4 regions of the Agrobacterium sp. 22094 genome follow, and region 1 is predicted to be linked to each of the others. Evidence: riboswitches for the same ligand, from Rfam matches in the RefSeq annotation. Region 1 holds a riboswitch; each other region holds the start of a gene.

Evidence for each region. A riboswitch is a leader RNA that binds a small molecule or an ion and turns the genes downstream of it on or off. The one in region 1 is predicted to bind cobalamin.
Region 2: linked by a shared signal. The riboswitch ahead of bluB (5,6-dimethylbenzimidazole synthase) and the one ahead of ACTJK5_RS20205 (DUF1636 family protein) in region 1 are both predicted to bind cobalamin.
Region 3: linked by a shared signal. The riboswitch ahead of nrdH (glutaredoxin-like protein NrdH) and the one ahead of ACTJK5_RS20205 (DUF1636 family protein) in region 1 are both predicted to bind cobalamin.
Region 4: linked by a shared signal. The riboswitch ahead of ACTJK5_RS20750 (ABC transporter substrate-binding protein) and the one ahead of ACTJK5_RS20205 (DUF1636 family protein) in region 1 are both predicted to bind cobalamin.

Annotation. Positions count from the first base shown of each region.
Region 1 is NZ_JBQEPX010000005.1:288,780-292,988, forward strand. It holds gene cobN (cobaltochelatase subunit CobN) at 1-644, opposite strand, end outside; gene cobW (cobalamin biosynthesis protein CobW) at 651-1,688, opposite strand; gene ACTJK5_RS20205 (DUF1636 family protein) at 1,682-2,107, opposite strand; cobalamin riboswitch at 2,225-2,437, opposite strand; gene cobO (cob(I)yrinic acid a,c-diamide adenosyltransferase) at 2,560-3,177, shown strand; gene ACTJK5_RS20215 (cobyric acid synthase) at 3,181-4,209, shown strand, end outside.
Region 2 is NZ_JBQEPX010000001.1:1,251,545-1,255,753, forward strand. It holds gene ACTJK5_RS05970 (EamA family transporter) at 1-503, opposite strand, end outside; gene ACTJK5_RS05975 (LysE family translocator) at 546-1,181, opposite strand; gene bluB (5,6-dimethylbenzimidazole synthase) at 1,289-1,975, opposite strand; cobalamin riboswitch at 2,067-2,245, opposite strand; gene ACTJK5_RS05985 (TolB family protein) at 2,279-3,109, opposite strand; gene ACTJK5_RS05990 (NAD+ synthase) at 3,148-4,209, opposite strand, start outside.
Region 3 is NZ_JBQEPX010000003.1:167,945-172,153, forward strand. It holds gene nrdE (class 1b ribonucleoside-diphosphate reductase subunit alpha) at 1-824, opposite strand, end outside; gene nrdI (class Ib ribonucleoside-diphosphate reductase assembly flavoprotein NrdI) at 812-1,210, opposite strand; gene nrdH (glutaredoxin-like protein NrdH) at 1,219-1,443, opposite strand; cobalamin riboswitch at 1,746-1,961, opposite strand; gene ACTJK5_RS15670 (ABC transporter substrate-binding protein) at 2,143-3,162, shown strand; gene ACTJK5_RS15675 (FecCD family ABC transporter permease) at 3,198-4,209, shown strand, end outside.
Region 4 is NZ_JBQEPX010000006.1:31,605-35,813, reverse strand. It holds gene ACTJK5_RS20755 (glucose/quinate/shikimate family membrane-bound PQQ-dependent dehydrogenase) at 1-1,762, shown strand, start outside; cobalamin riboswitch at 1,898-2,118, shown strand; gene ACTJK5_RS20750 (ABC transporter substrate-binding protein) at 2,315-3,340, shown strand; gene ACTJK5_RS20745 (FecCD family ABC transporter permease) at 3,345-4,209, shown strand, end outside.

The sequences.
Region 1 (4,209 bases):
TCGGCAGCCAGAAGCATGGAGCGGTAGAATAGGATGGGAAGTCTTGGAGCTTCTGGGACAAAAGCCGCGAGGGCGTCATCGACATGCACGGCGCCAAGACCCGGGAGATAGAAGCCGGATTTCGGCAGCGGTTCCGGCGTGACGCCAGGCCAGACATCGGTTTTAGCAAAGGCGGCAAGGCCTTCCGAAAGGCGGCGCATATTCTCCGGACCGCCTTCGCGGAAGAAGGAGAGGATCGAGGCGAGCCATGTCTGGTCGATAGTGGATTGCGCCTCGAGCTTTTCGTCGCGCTCGCTGCACTCACCGGGCAGAAGAAGGAGCTTGATGCCGCGCCTGCGCGCCATCCTCGCCAGCTGATCGACGCCGTAGCGCCAGCGATCCGCCCCACCCAGAATCCGGATAAGGATCAGCTTGGCATGCTCCGCCGTCTTTTCGATCCAGAGGTCGACGGACATGGGATGGCGCATTTCGGAAAGATTGGCGACGCTGAGCGAAACGCCTGAGTCGTCTGGCCAGGCGCGCTGCAGACCTGCAAGGTCGCTGGACGAGAAAGACAGCACCACCACATCCGCCTGGGGCTGGTTGAGATCAACCGGCTCGATCAGGTCGTCCAGCGACGAGGATGTGGTGGCGAGAATATGCATGATGCGTCAGGCAGCCAGCATCTGTTCGATCTTCTCGCGGTTGAGGCCCTTTTCGCCAATCACCACAAGCGCCGAACGGCGCACTTCGCCCGCAGCCCAGGGGCGATCGAAATAGTGGTTGACGCGCGAGCCGACGGCCTGAACCTGTAAGCGCATCGGCTTGGAGGAGACTTCAACGAAGCCTTTGATGCGCAGGACATTCTCGGATGCCGCCGTCTGGGCGATACGCTGAGCAAGCGCCTCAGGATCTGACACTGCGCCAAGCTCGACGACGAAGCTGTCGAACTCGTCGTGATCGTGGTCTTCTTCATCATCATGGTGGGTACGGCGGTTTTCAATATCGTTCTCGACGGCAAGCCCGAGCCCGATCAGAACCGCAGGATCGATCTGGCCATGCGATGCGACAACGATCTTCGCAGCCTTTGGCAGATGCTCCGTGATGTGTGCCTTGGCGCGCTCCAGGCCATCCGCATCGAGAAGATCGCCCTTGGTCAGCACGATCAGGTCGGCGCAGGCGATCTGGTCTTCGAAAACTTCCTCGACAGGATCATCATGATCGAGCGCTTCGTCATTCGCGCGCTGGGCGGCGAGTGCATCCATGTCGTGCGACACCATGCCTTCGGCAAGCGCTGCGCCATCGGCCACCGCAATGACGGCATCGACGGTAACGCGGCTCTTGATCGCCGGCCATTGGAAGGCCTGGACGAGGGGTTTAGGCAGTGCGAGGCCGGAGGTTTCGATCAGGATATGTTCGACCTTGGGCTGGCGGCTGAGGATCTGTTCGATGGCCGGCTGAAAATCATCGGCAACCGTGCAGCAGATGCAGCCATTGGCAAGCTCGACGATATTTTCTTCCGGGCAGCTTTCGATGCCGCAGCCTTTGAGGATTTCGCCATCGATGCCGACATCGCCGAACTCGTTGACGATGATTGCCAGTCGCTTGCCATCGAGCTTTTCCAGAAGGCCGCGCAGCAGCGTGGTTTTGCCGGCGCCCAGAAAGCCGGTGACGATGGTGCAGGGAACGCGCTCTAGCGTGGTCATGATGTCTCCTCGACGAAATTCAAAGGGGGGATGCGCGCGACCATGCCGCGCTTCAAACTATCGGGACGGCCGCGCCAGGGCATCAGGCCATCGGCGGAGGTGGAAAGCAGGCGCGCACCGGTGATCAGATCCTCGGCGTTTTCAGGCGTCAGACCGCCAAACACATAGGACCAGCCGTCGGCTGTGCGCATTGCAGCGCTGGCGCCACGCTTGCAATTGGCAAGACAATTGACGCTGCGCACCTCGACATTTGCATCAGTGCCAAGCGCGATCGCCGCTTGCGCGAGAAGCGCACCGGGCCGGGGTTCCGCATTCGGCTCCGCCTCGTCGCGGCAGCTGCGACAGACATAGACGACCAGGCCGGACGCTTCGCGCGTGTCGGTTGATCCTTCGGTCCGTGACGATGTTGAGGTAATATCCAAACCGTATCCGCTTCCGCCATTCAAACATGCAAGGGGTGCGGATGCCGAAGACGGAATGCGAGACAGCGCAAACCGAAACTCGGCGAGACCGACTGACCGGAGCACCCCGCCCGGCAGACGTTTTGTTCTGAAACGGCAGGTCTCCTGGCTTGCGGCTTGAATGAGCGCCCTTGCACCGCCTTCCCGGATCGAAATCCAGTGGCTTTACGGTGTGGGCTCGCCGCTTACAGTTGCGGGGGCAGCCACGGATTGACCCGAAGAGTGGGCGGAACCGTGTTCCCTCTTAGCTTTTCCCGTTGCCGGAAAAAGACCGTCAGTGCCCTACCTTTACGGGCAAGCCGCGCCTTGGTCAATGCAGGCATCGTTACGCCTCTCATAGGCTCCATTGCGGAGGAGGGCGTTTTGACTATAGTCGCCGCTTCTGAAAACGGCTCGGAAGGACATGGGACATCATGACACGCGAGATCAGCGACAGCGAGGCCGCCCGCCACCGCAAAAAGATGGTGAACCGCAAGAGCGTGCAGGATGCGGAAGTGGCCGAAAAGACCATCGAGAAGGGTCTGTTGATGGTCAATACGGGTCCCGGCAAGGGCAAGTCGACGGCCGCGTTCGGCCTTGCGCTTCGGATGCTCGGCACGGGCAGACGCGTCGGCATCGTTCAGTTCATCAAGGGTGCGTGGTCGACCGGCGAGCAGCAGGCGCTGACGATTTTCGGCGACCGGGTGGAATGGCGCACCATGGGTGAAGGTTTCACGTGGGACACGCAGGATCTAAAGCGCGACGTCGCGGCAGCCACGAAAGCCTGGGAAGAAGCCAAGATGCTGATGGCCGACCAAACGATTGGTCTTCTGGTGCTGGACGAGCTGAACATTGCGCTGCGCTATGACTATCTCGATCTGACGGAGGTCGTCGCCACCTTGCAGAGCCGCCGTCCTGATCTCCACATCATCGTCACCGGCCGCAACGCCAAGCCACCCTTGATCGAGGCAGCCGACATGGTGACGGAGATGACGCTGGTCAAGCATCACTTCAAGGCGGGCGTCAAAGCCCAATCCGGCATCGAGTACTGATCCATGGCCGCCAGATCCATCATGTTTCAGGGAACCGGCTCGGATGTCGGCAAGTCGCTGATGGTGGCGGGTCTGGCGCGCGCTTTTACCCGGCGCGGACTTTCGGTGTTGCCCTTCAAGCCGCAGAACATGTCCAATAACGCGGCGGTCACAGCCGATGGCGGCGAGATCGGCAGGGCGCAAGCGTTGCAAGCACGCGCCGCTGGTGTGCCGCTGTCAGTGCACATGAACCCCGTTCTGTTGAAGCCCCAGAGCGAAACGGGTGCGCAGCTCGTGGTTCAGGGAAAAATTCTCGGCAATGCGAAAGCAGCCGACTATCAACAGATGAAGGCCGGGCTGATGCCCCGGGTGCTGGAAAGCTTCGATCACCTGAAGACCCACGCTGATCTGGTGCTGGTGGAAGGCGCCGGCAGCGCATCGGAAGTCAATCTTCGCGCCAACGACATTGCCAATATGGGCTTTGCCCGGGCAGCCGATGTTCCCGTGATCCTGATCGGCGATATCGACCGGGGAGGGGTCATTGCCAGCCTCGTCGGCACGAAGACAGTGGTGGATCCGGACGACGCCTCGATGATCGGAGGCTTCATCGTCAACCGTTTTCGCGGCGATCCTTCGCTGTTCGATGAAGGCATGCGCATTATCGCCGAGCATACTGGCTGGACGTCCATCGGCCTCCTGCCGCATTTTGCCGAGGCGGCCCGTCTGCCTGCCGAAGATGCACTGGGTTTAACCGGCAACGGCCAATCGAAGCCCGGTGCGAAAATCCGCATCGCCGTGCTGATCCTCCCACATATCTCCAACTTCGACGATCTCGATCCGCTCGATATCGAGCCGGATGTCGAACTGGTCCGCGTGCGTCCCGGGACTGCTATTCCCGGCGATTGCGCCCTCATCCTGCTCTGCGGATCGAAATCGACGATCGCTGATCTGGCCGTCTTGAAGCAGGCCGGTTTCGATATCGACATCAAGGCGCACCTTCGCCGTGGCGGCTTTGTGCTTGGTCTCTGCGGCGGCTATCAGATGCTTGGACGT
Region 2 (4,209 bases), on a different contig from region 1:
GCGTTGACCCGTCCGACCTTGCGATTGACGATATTGCCGATGGCCCAGCTAAAAGCAGCACCAACGCACATGAGGAGAGGCACAAGAGCGGTCAGTTCAAGACGTTCAAGGCCGATCACTGCGAGACCGGAAAAGGCAACGGCTGCACCGGCGATATGAGACTTCAGCGGAATTTCACCGAGCATCGTCACGGCCAGCGCCATGGTGAAAAACGCCTGCGACTGCATGACGAGCGAGGCAAGCCCTGCAGGCAGGCCCCACTTGATCGCCGTATAGAGCAGGCCGAATTGCGCGCAGCCCATGACCATGCCGTAGACGACCATGTGCTTCCACGGAACCTTCGGGCGCGGCAGAAAGAAGATCAGCGGCACGGCTGCGAAGAGGTAACGCAAGGCTGTGAGAAACAGCGGCGGCATATCCATGACGCCGACCTTGATCACCACGAAGTTGAAGCCCCAGAGGAAGACGGTGACCAAGGCAAGAAGGATGTGCGGCACTGACATTGATATATTCCAGAACTCGGCGCCGCACGGAATGGCGACGGTTTAGGCGACGGCTTTCTTCCAGCCCGCCGCGAGCAGTCCGGCACCGATCAATAGCCCGCCACCGGTGCGATTGACGACGCGCTGGACGGAGGGCTTGCGGATGGTGTTACGGGCCGCACTTGCCAGCAACCCATAAAGAGCGGCGTTGCAAGTCGCAAGCACAAGAAAAGTAACTTCGAAAATAAGCACCTGCGGCCAGAAAGGCGGGGTCGGCACCAGGAACTGCGGCAGGAAGGCAACGAAGAAGATGATGCTCTTCGGGTTCAGCGCCGTGACGATGTAGGTGTGAAGGAAGATCTTCAGCGGACGCTCACGACCCGTCACGTCACCCTCGCCTTGCGTCGACGTGCCGACAGGCGCGCGCCAGAGCTTGATTCCGAGATAGATCAGATAGGCAGCACCCACCCACTTCAAGACAGTGAAGAGAGCGGCGGAGGTCGCGAGCAGTGCACCAAGACCCAGCATGGACGCCGTCATGGCGGTAAAGTCGCCAAGCGCTACACCGGCGACGGTCGCGCTGCTTGCCTTGCGACCGTGACCAAGTGCGTAGGATATGACCAGCAAGATCGTCGGTCCTGGAATGGCGAGCATAATGGCGGATGCGGCAACGAATGCCAGCCAGTTTTCAATCGGCATAATATGATCCCCTCTCGAAATGAGAGTGAACTAAGCCACCGGTCATGAGGACTGGCAAGTGGATTTTTGGCTGCCAAGCAAAGCAAGCTCCACACGGAGGAACCTCCCTATTTCTCGCCCCACCGGTCTTTGAAAATCAGTTCGTCCAGCGGCAAACGCTGACGCCAGCCCTTCAACGCGAGTTCCGGTTCGGCATAGAGTTCCGAGACAAAGCCGACGCAGAGCCACGCGACGATTTCGATATGGTCAGGGATACCCAGGATCTTTCGAATATCGTCGTCATGGAAGATGCTGACCCAACCGACGCCGACGCCTTCGGCGCGTGCCGCCAGCCAGAGGTTCTGAACGGCGCAGACGGTCGAGTAGACATCCATGCGCGGATTGTGCGTCCGCCCGAGCACGACATCGCCACCTCTTGTCGGATCGCAGGTGACGCAGATGGAGAGCGGTGCCTTCCTGATGCCTTCCAGCTTGAGGCTTCGGTAGAGTGACTGCTTATCGTCGGGAAACATCAAGGCCGCTTCCTGATTGGCGCGGCTGAAAGCCTGCCACACGGCGTTTTTGATGTCTGCACCGCTGACGAGGGTAAAATTCCATGGCTGCATGAAACCCACCGAGGGGGCGGCGTGCGCTGCGGAAAGCAGCTTGTTGATCAGTTCATCCGAGAGCGGGTCCGGGAGAAACTCGTTGCGGACATCGCGGCGGGTTTCGATGGCGCGGTAGACCGCAGCCTTTTCGTGCTCGGCAAATTCAAAAGCCGGCATCAGGCTGTGCCGGGTATCATCAGGTCGCATCGTCAATCCCCAACAATGCAGAAAGACCACGTGCGCGCCTGTCAGGCAGGGCACAAACGCTCTTCCTCACAACCTGCCGCCGTCCGCGCGGACTGGTCTATCGTGTCAGGCCGGTCTTCTGACTTGGCTTCGTCTGCCGTTGCCGCCTTCCCGATTGCTCAGTGGCCTATGGCAACAGGCATCCGCCTTACAGCGTTGGGCACGTTGCGGTCTTGCACCGCATTCCCGATTCTCCTGCCAAAGGCAGGCACCTGACGACGTTGCGTATGGGCAATTGCCGATCAGAAGGCAAGCGCTGCAGGTCTACCCAACCGGAAAATATCGCACATAGGCGAATTCGTCACCGTCCGGTGACCAGTTGGGCGAGTTCATCGTTCCTTGCCCGCCAAAGAGATCGAAGAGCGTTTCGACGTTGCCACCGTCCGGGTCCATCAGTCGCACACGAACATCGAGATCACGCGGGTGGTCGAAGACGTCGCCGTCATAGGAAATGAAAACGACCTTGTCTCCCTTGGGAGAGGGGTGCGGAAACCAGTCGCCATATGGGCTATCGGTAATGCGCTCCACGCCCGATCCATCCGGTCTCACCCGCCAGATTTGCATCTGTCCTGTGCGGCTGGAGTTGAAGTAGATCCACTGACCATCGGGCGAATAATCCGGACCGTCATTTCGCCCCTCGCCATGGGTCAGGCGTGTTTCGGTGCCGGTTTCGATGTCCATGGCATAAATATCGAAAACCTGATCCCTGATCCCGCAATAGGCAAAGCTTTTGCCGTCTGGCGCCCAACCATGCCAGTAGGAAGGCAGGTTCCGCGTCATCAGTTTCGGGGTGCCGCCGATGGGTGGAAGCAGATAGATCGCACTTTTGCCGAACTCGACCTTGTCGGAAATGGCATAAAGAGACCCGTCGGGCGAGATGCCGTGGTCGTTGTTGCACTGAACCGCGAAGCCGGTGTCTACCTTATCGACCGAGATGTCTCCGGTAAGGGACAGGCGGTAGAGCATGCCATCGCTGTTGAGCAGCAGATATTGCCCATCTGGAGACCAGTTCGGCGCTTCGAACAGCGTCTCGGTCTGCCAAACGATCCGATTTTCACGGGTACGGATATTGAATATCTCGACTGAACTTCGCATCGTTCCTCCCGTTGCGATTGCCCATTGACCAGTCGGACCTACCTGTCGCGGAACCGATTGGTAATAGGATAGCGGCGATCGCGCCCAAAATTCTTTTTGGTGATCTTCACGCCCGGTGCAGACTGCCGGCGCTTGTATTCGGCCAGATACAGCAGATGCTCGATGCGATGAACCGTTGCGACGTCGTGACCGCGCGCCACGATTTCGTCGACGGACATTTCCTGCTCCACCAGGCACTCGAGAATATCGTCGAGAACCGGATAGGGCGGAAGCGAATCCTGGTCGGTCTGGTTGGGCCGCAATTCGGCGGATGGGGCCTTGGAAATGATGTTGGCGGGGATGACTTCGCCCGAAGGCCCAAGCGCGCCAGGCGGCACATGGGCGTTGCGCCATTTGGAGATGGCATAGACCTGCATCTTGTAGAGGTCCTTAATGGGGTTGAAGCCACCGTTCATATCGCCGTAGAGCGTGGCATAGCCGACAGACATTTCCGACTTGTTGCCGGTGGTTACCACCATCGAGCCGAACTTGTTGGAAACGCCCATCAGGATCGTCCCGCGCGCGCGGCTCTGCAGGTTTTCCTCGGTGATGCCCTCTTCCGTTCCTTCGAACAGATCCGACAGCGCCGTCATGAAGCCATCGACAGGTTCGGCAATCGGAACGATGTCATAGCGGCAGCCGAGCGCCCTGGCGCAATCGGCGGCGTCCTTCAGCGATTCGTCCGAGGTATAGCGGTAGGGCAGCATGATGCAGCGCACCCGCTCCTCGCCCAGCGCATCGACCGCGATTGCTGCGCAGATGGCCGAATCGATGCCGCCGGATAGGCCGAGGACGACGCTCTTGAAGCCATTCTTGTTGACGTAGTCGCGGAAGCCCAGCATGCAGGCCCGGTAATCGGCCTCCTCGCCTTCGGGAATATGGGAAACCGGACCATGGCTGCAGTGCCAGCCATTCTCCGTGCGCTTCCAATCCGTCACCGCCAGCGTCGCTTCGAACTGGCTCATCTGGAAGGCAAGCGTCTTGTCGGCATTGAAACCGAAGCTCGCGCCATCGAACACAAGCTCATCCTGGCCACCGAGTTGGTTGACGAAGACCAGAGG
Region 3 (4,209 bases), on a different contig from region 1:
TCGAGGAAACGCATGATGTCGGGGTGATGGGCATTGAGATAGACGGCGCCTGCACCCTGGCGCGCGCCAAGCTGGTTGGCGTAGGAGAAGGAATCCTCCAGGAGCTTCATCACCGGAATGACACCGGAGGACTGGTTTTCGATCTGTTTGATCGGCGCACCGGCTTCACGAAGATTGGTCAGTGAAAGGGCCACCCCGCCGCCGCGCTTCGAGAGCTGCAATGCCGAGTTGATGCCGCGGGCGATCGACTCCATATTGTCTTCCATGCGCAGCAGGAAGCATGACACGAGCTCTCCGCGCTGCTTCTTGCCCGCATTGAGAAAAGTCGGAGTTGCCGGCTGGAAGCGGCCGGAGATCATCTCATCCACCAGGCCGCGCGCCAGTGTCTCGTCGCCGCGCGCCAGCGTCAGCGCCACCATACAGACGCGGTCCTCGTACCGCTCCAGATACCGTTTTCCGTCGAAGGTTTTCAGCGTATAGGACGTGTAGTATTTGAAAGCCCCGAGGAATGTCGGGAAGCGGAATTTCTTCGCATAGGCATGGTCGAAGAGATCGCGGACGAAGTTGAAGGCGTACTGGTCCAGCACTACCTGCTCGTAATAGCCTTCACTCAAAAGATAATCGAGCTTTTCGCGCAGATTGTGAAAGAACACCGTGTTCTGGTTCACGTGCTGAAGAAAGTACTGGCGCGCTGCCAGCCTGTCCCTGTCCAGCTGAATCCGGCCATCCTCATCGTAAAGGTTCAGCATCGCATTCAGTGCATGGTAATCCAGCACTGCTGCGTCCGACTGCTTCAGGGGCCTCTCGAGTGTCAACGTGTCCAAAATCGTTCCAATCCCTGTCTGACATTGACGACGTCCTCACCCGTCCCCATCAGCTCGAAGCGATAGAGATAGGGCACGCCGCATTTGGCGGAGATGATGTCGCCGGCGATCCCGAAGGTCGCGCCGAAATTGCTATTGCCCGCAGCAATCACGCCGCGAAGGTTTGCTCGATTATTCGCATCGTTGAGGAAGCGAATGACCTGTTTGGGAACCGCGCCCTTGCCGTTCTCGCCGCTATAGGTCGGGACGATGAGGACGAACGGGCTTGGAACATGCAGAGTCACAGCAGCGCTGATCGGGATGCGGCGGGCGGGGGTGTCGAGCTTGGCCACGAAGCGATGCGTGTTTTCCGAGCGCGTCGAGAAGTAGACGATCTCCCCCGCCATAGTCTGCGTCACGATGCAAGCGTGCTGATCATGTCGGGCCGAAAGCCCCCCCAATGCGTCTCGCCGGCAATGACGACCGGCACCTGGCGATAGCCAAGACCGAGCACCCGCTCATAGGCCTGCTCGTCAGTCGAGACATCGACGATCGTGTAGTCGAGACCCTGACGATCGAGTGCGCGCGTCGTCGCAGTGCATTGAACGCAAGCGGGCTTGCTGTAGACGGTGATGCTCATTTTGATCCTCGTTGGAAAAAGGCATGGGAAATCGCTCTCGCGCCGCGGGGCGCGTGACGGTTTAAAAACAGGGTTGAACGCAAAGCCGAGGCCTGCCGGACAGTGCTGTGGCATGGCTTAGTAGCAAAAGCGCCGAACGCTTCTGTGCACCATGCCTCAGACGCCGGTTACTCCAACGGATAAAAGACTGAACTCGTAATCATAGGACTTCACCCCGAAGTGGCTCTACGCGGAGGCATGGGGGAAGCGAGACGCACAGGGTCATCCCGTACGCATTCGCGACCTTCCGGGCACCCCGCCGGTGGACGTATTTACTCAAGGCAGGTCTCCTGGCTCGCGGGTCGTCACATTCATCTCGCCTTCCCGAAACCTTATGTTTCAGTGGCTGCTGAGAGAATGCTCGCCGCTTACAGTTGCGGGGGCAGCTGCGGCATTGCTCCACCATTGCTGGCTTCGCGCACCGTATTCCCATCTTCGCTTCCGACAGAATCGGAAGAACCTTGAATACCAGATATAGTATGCATTTCGTTCAGTGCGTCAATAGGCTGTTGCAACGACGCGAACTGGGCTGATCTTGATATCAACAGGAAAAATCCCGACACCATAATATGAAGCAAACGGTCTTGTTTTGTGCAAGGAGAGGTGATTATAGGCGCAGGCATTGTGCGGCGGGAGCCGCGTTCAACAGGATCTTGGGTGATGATGAAGCGTCTTTTTGCGGCTGTGGGATTTTGTGCATTTGCGGGGTTTGCGGCAACCCCGGCGACGGCCGCGACGACCTATCCTCTGACGATCGAAAACTGCGGCGCCACGGTCACCTTCAACAAGGCGCCTGAGCGTGCCGTGGCACTCGGTCAGAACAGCGCCGAGATCATGCTGCTGCTTGGTCTTCAGGACAAGATGGTCGGCACTGCCTTCTGGCCGAACAAGGTTCTGCCGCAGGTCGCCGAGGCTAACGCCAAGGTCAAGGTTCTGACCGTCGAGTTTCCGACCTTCGAATCCATCCTGGCACAGAACCCGGACTTTGTGACCGCCGCCTTGCCGACACTCGTCGGCCCCACCAGCAAGGTGGCGAAGCGCGAAGATTTCGACAAGCTTGGCATCTCCACCTATCTTTCGCCCAGCATGTGCGCGCTGGACGACATGTCCAAAGACAAGTCCGGTTATGGCAATCGCTCCAAACTCTGGAACATGGAGACGCTGTATAAGGAGATCGATGATCTCTCGCAGATCTTTGACGTGGCCGACAAGGGGCAGGCCGTCATCGCCGACCTGAAGAAGCGCGAAGCTGCATTGCGTGCTGATGCGGCGAAGGATGGCAAGAAGCTTTCCTATGTCTTCTGGTTCTCCAGCCCGTCGCCGTCGGCTGACGCCTATCTCGGCGGCAAGAACAGCCCATCGGGCTATATCGCCGATCTGTTGGGCGGCACCAATGCCATTACCACCGAAACCGAATCTCCGGCCATTGGTTGGGAAACGATCATTGCCGCCGATCCCGACGTGATCGTCGTGACGCAGGTCGACCGCAATCGCTGGGAACTCGACAAGGCAGATGCAAAGATCAAGTTCCTGAATAGCGATCCTGCCACCAGCCAGATGAATGCCGTCAAGAACAAGGCGCTCGTCATCATGCCGGCGCAGGCGATGAACCCAAGCGTTCAGACGATCTACGGCGCCGAGCAGATTGCTCGGCAGTTGAAGACCCTCGGCCTGAAGTGAGTTCGGTGGCGGCGAAGGATCGATCAGGTAGCGGGATGCGGCGGCTTGTTGCCTCCGTAGCGCTCTATCTTGCGTGCTTCGCGACGATTGCCCTCGTGGTCGGCATCAGTGTCGGGATTGGCGATCTACCAATTCCGCTCTCTACCACCTATGCCGCCATCACCAACAAGCTCGGCTGGACGTCGGTCGAGATCAGCCGCATCCATGAGGCAGTGATCTGGGAGTACAGGCTGAGCCGCGCTCTCGTGGCCGTCTTCTGCGGCGCGGGCCTCGCCATGTGCGGCGCCATCATGCAGGCCATGCTGCGCAATCCGCTGGCTGAGCCCTATGTTCTCGGCATTTCCGCTGGCGCCTCGACCGGTGCCGTAGCCGTCGTCATTCTCGGGATCGGTGCCGGCGCAGTGTCGCTGTCTCTGGGTGCCTTCGTCGGCGCCTTTGCGGCATTCTTCCTGGTTGCCATTCTGTCCAATGGGGCGCGCGGTGGCGCAGACAGAACGATCTTGGCGGGTGTTGCAGCCGCTCAGCTTTTTAATGCCGCCACATCCTATGTGGTCACCACTTCCGGCAATGCCCAGCAGGCCCGCGACGTGATGTTCTGGCTTCTCGGCAGCTTCGGTGGCGTGCGTTGGCCGGATGTCGGTCTCGTGTCCATCGTCGTCGGTCTCGGTCTGATCTGCTGCCTCTTCCATGCGCGCGTGCTGGATGCCTTTGCCTTCGGCGATGAGGCGGCCGCCTCACTCGGTGTCAATGTCGGGCGCACGCGCATCATTCTCTTTGCGCTGACCGCAGTCATCACCGCCACCATCGTCAGTATGGTGGGGACGATCGGCTTTGTCGGTCTCGTGGTTCCGCATGCAGCACGTTTCGTCGTCGGGCCGCTGCACGCACGGCTCTTGCCGGCCTGCGCCATCACCGGGGCGATCTTCATGGTGCTCGCCGATATCGCCTCGCGCACGCTTGTGCCGCAGCAGGTTCTGCCCATCGGCGTGGTGACGGCTCTGGTCGGAGTGCCGTTCTTCTCCGTCATCCTCTACAGGCTGCAACGCG
Region 4 (4,209 bases), on a different contig from region 1:
GGAGGTCTGGCGTTATCAAACCGGCGACGTCAAGCTTCCCGACGATGTTGGTGAAACGACGTATCAGGTCACGCCGCTGAAGGTTGGCAAGACACTCTTCCTCTGCACCCCGCACAATTGGGCGATCGCCATCGATGCGGCGACCGGCAAGGAAAAGTGGAAATATGATCCGAATGTCGGCCTGAATCCCAATCGCCAGCACCAGACATGCCGCGGCGTGACTTACTATGCCGATCCAGCCGCTCAGGCCGGTTCGCAATGCGCCGCCCGCGTTTATCTCCCAACATCCGATGCTCGTCTGATCGCGCTCGACGCCGAAAGTGGCAAGGTTTGCACGTCTTTCGCCGATCAGGGTGTTCTCCACCTCGAAGTCGGTATGAAGTACAATCCGGCTGGCTACTACTATTCCACATCGCCGCCCGCCATTGCCGGCAACAAGATCATCGTCGGCGGCGCGGTCAATGACAACTACTCCACCCAGGAACAGTCGGGCGTTATTCGCGCCTTCGATGTGAACAGCGGAGAGCTGCTGTGGAACTGGGATTCCGGAAACCCTACCCAGACCCAACCGCTTCCGCCGGGTCAGACCTATACGACCAACTCTCCCAACAGCTGGTCCGTATTCAGCGTCGATGAAGCGCTTGGGCTCGTCTACATCCCTTTGGGAAATCAAGTTCCTGACCAGCTCGGAATGGGTCGGAGCGAGAATGTAGAGAAGTACTCCTCGTCGATCGTGGCACTCGACGTAAACACCGGGCAGGACCGCTGGGTACGGCAGACAGTGCATCACGATCTCTGGGATATGGATGTGCCGGCCCAGCCGGTGCTGCTCGATATCACCAAGCCGGATGGCCAATCTGTTCCCGCTCTTGTCGGCCCGACCAAGCAGGGTGATATCTATGTGCTGGACCGTCGGACGGGTGAGCCCATCCTGCCGGTGACCGAAGAGCCGGCACCCGGTGGGGCAATCCCCGAGGATTTCTCCGCGCCGACGCAGCCCACATCTGCCTTGACCTTCAAGCCGGAACCGCTGCAGGAAAAGAACATGTGGGGTGTCTCGCTGTTCGATCAGCTCGCCTGCCGCATCAAGTTCCATCAGCTGAACTACGAAGGTCGTTACACGCCGCCGTCGCTGAATGGATCGATCATCTACCCTGGCAATTTTGGCACCTTCAACTGGGGCAGTGTCGCAGTCGATCCCGAACGCCAGGTCATGTTCGGCATGCCGACCTATCTCGCCTTCACCTCACAGCTCGTTCCGCGCGACCAGATTCCACCGCGAGGTCAGGATGAGAAGGGCAGCGAGCAGGGTCTGAACCGCAATGATGGTGCACCCTATGGCGTGCTGATGGGCCCGTTCCTGAGCCCGATCGGCATTCCCTGCCAGGCGCCGCCATGGGGTTATGTCGCCGGTGCCGATCTCAGAACCGGCAAGGTTGCCTATAAGCACAAGAACGGCACCGTTTACGACATGACGCCGCTGCCACTTCCCTTCAAGGTCGGTGTGCCGGGTATCGGCGGTCCGATGATCACCAAAGGTGGCGTCGCTTTCCTTGGCGCAGCGGTGGACGATTATCTGCGCGCTTACGATCTGACGAGCGGCAAGCAGCTTTGGGAAGCACGCCTTCCCGCAGGTGGGCAGGCCACGCCCATGACCTACGCTCTCGACGACGGCAAGCAATATGTCGTGATGGTTGCAGGCGGCCACGGTTCGGTGGGGACGAAGCCGGGTGATTATGTCATCGCCTACACGCTCCCATAACCAGATCATTTCGCTAAAACCCTTGATGGCCGGGACTTCGTTCCGGCCATTTTGTTTATTCTCAGCACAATGATCCACTTGTTTTTGATATGTAATAACATTACAGAGACTTGCTTGACGGACGAGATCAAATAGGTCTATCTGGCTGGCGACGGTTCCAAGCGAGTGATCGTGAGGAATAATAGGGAACACGGTGAGGGGATATCTCCAATGCCGTGGCTGCCCCCGCAACTGTAAGCGGATTGTCGAGCACTCGTGGCGCATTCACCTGCGTCAGGCCACTGCGAATTATCGTGGGAAGGCGGGCAAGACGATCATCCGTGAGCCAGGAGACCTGCCGTCATAAGTTCATTCCAATGTCACGGGCGGGGATGCCCTGAACAGGAGACGTCATGATTGTTATTTGCGCCCTTCAGCGCTCACATCCATCTGTCTTTTTCCCTCGTTCTCGATCGTCTCACTCCCGTGGCTGTCGAATGAGTGTTTCATTCGCGCTCACATGACGGCGTCTTGCTTGTCGGCAACGTCGACGATTTCGGGGATTATCGGACCATGACATTTCATTTCACCGGCGCGTTTCTGGCCGCTGCACTCACTGCGCTCTCGATCGTGCCGAAAACGGCAGAGGCTGCGGAAACGACCTACCCCTCGACGCTGAAAAATTGCGGCAGGGACGTCACCTTCACGCATGCTCCACAGCGCACCGTTTCTCTTGGTCAGAGCACCACGGAAATTCTCTATCTGCTCGGACTGGCCGACAAGGTTGTCGGTACGGCCGTCTGGATCGGCCCGGTTATCAAGGGATACGAAGAGGCCAACGCCACGGTCGAGCGCCTCGCGGACAATGATCCGAGTTTCGAGAGTGTGGTTGCCAAAAAGCCGGACCTCGTAACCGCTCAGTTTCAATGGCATGTCGGTCCGGAAGGCATTGTGGCAAAGCCTGAGCAATTTGAAGAGCTTGGTATCCCGGTTTACACGTCGCCTGCCGATTGCACGGGTAAGGACAATTCGGGCGGCGGCGATGGTGTCAGACATTCGGTCTTCACCATGGACCAGATCTACCAGGAAATTGCTGAACTCGCGCAAATCTTCAACGTGCAGGATCGAGGTGAGAAGCTCATCGCCGACCTGAAGGCCCGCGAGGGTGCTGCGCGTCAGAAGATCGCATCCGTGAATGGTAAGCTCTCGGCTGTCTTCTGGTTCTCCAGCGCCGAACTGGATATCGATCCTTACGTGGCGGGCAAGAATGGTGCTCCCGGCTACATCATGTCGGCGCTCGGCATCAAGAATGTCATCGACAGTGATGAGGAATGGCCGACCGTCGGTTGGGAAACCATCGCCAAGTCCAACCCCACGATCATAGTCGCAGGCAAGATGGACCGCCGCCGGTTTCCAGCCGACGATATCGCCGTGAAACTGAAATTCCTGAAAGATGATCCCGTCACAAGCCTGATGCCAGCGGTGAAGGACAACCATATCGTCGTCATGGATGCGCAGGCGATGAACCCGACGATCCGCACCATCGACGGCATCGAGGTGCTGGCCGACCAGATCGTCCAACTTGGTCTGGCGAAGTAAGAGGATGCCCGTTCCCTTTCTTTACACCCGCGCTGCCGTCATTGCAGCCGGGTGTCTTCTGGTGGCGCTTTGGCTGGGCGCCTCGATTGGCGAAACCTCCATTCCGATGGAGGTTGTCGCCAAGACCGTCGCCAATCGCCTCTGGCATGCCGGATATCCACTGGATGCCATCGATGAGGGGATCATCTGGAACTATCGTTTGAGCCGAGCCGTGGTTGCCGCCTGTTGCGGGGCAGCGCTTGCCGTCTCCGGTGTCGTGCTGCAATCGCTGCTGCGCAATCCTCTGGCCGACCCCTATATTCTCGGCATCTCCGCTGGAGCATCGACCGGCGCGGTCAGCGTCGCCCTCCTTGGCTTCGGCGCGGGCATGCTGACACTGCCGCTCGGTGCATTTCTTGGTGCGCTCGTAGCTTTTGCGCTTGTCAGCCTGCTGGCGCTCAGGGCAGGGCGGGGTAACAGCGCAATCATCCTCGCCGGCGTCGCCGGTTCGCAATTGTTCAACGCGCTTACCTCATTCATTGTCACCAAGGCCGCCAATGCGGAGCAGGCGCGCGGCATCATGTTCTGGCTGCTCGGCAACCTCTCCGGCGTTCGCTGGACGGATGTCTCGCTTGCCCTTCCCATAGCCATGTTCGGTCTTATCGTCTGCCTCTGGCATGCCCGCGCCCTGGACGCCTTTACCTTCGGAGCGGAGTCGGCCGCCTCTCTTGGCATTCCCGTGCGCCGCGTCTATGTCGTGCTGACGGGCACGTCTGCCTTGATGACGGCCGTTATGGTCAGCATTGTCGGATCGATCGGCTTTATCGGTCTCGTCATTCCCCATGCAGCCCGTCTTGTTGTCGGTGTTCGTCACGGACGCCTGTTGCCGG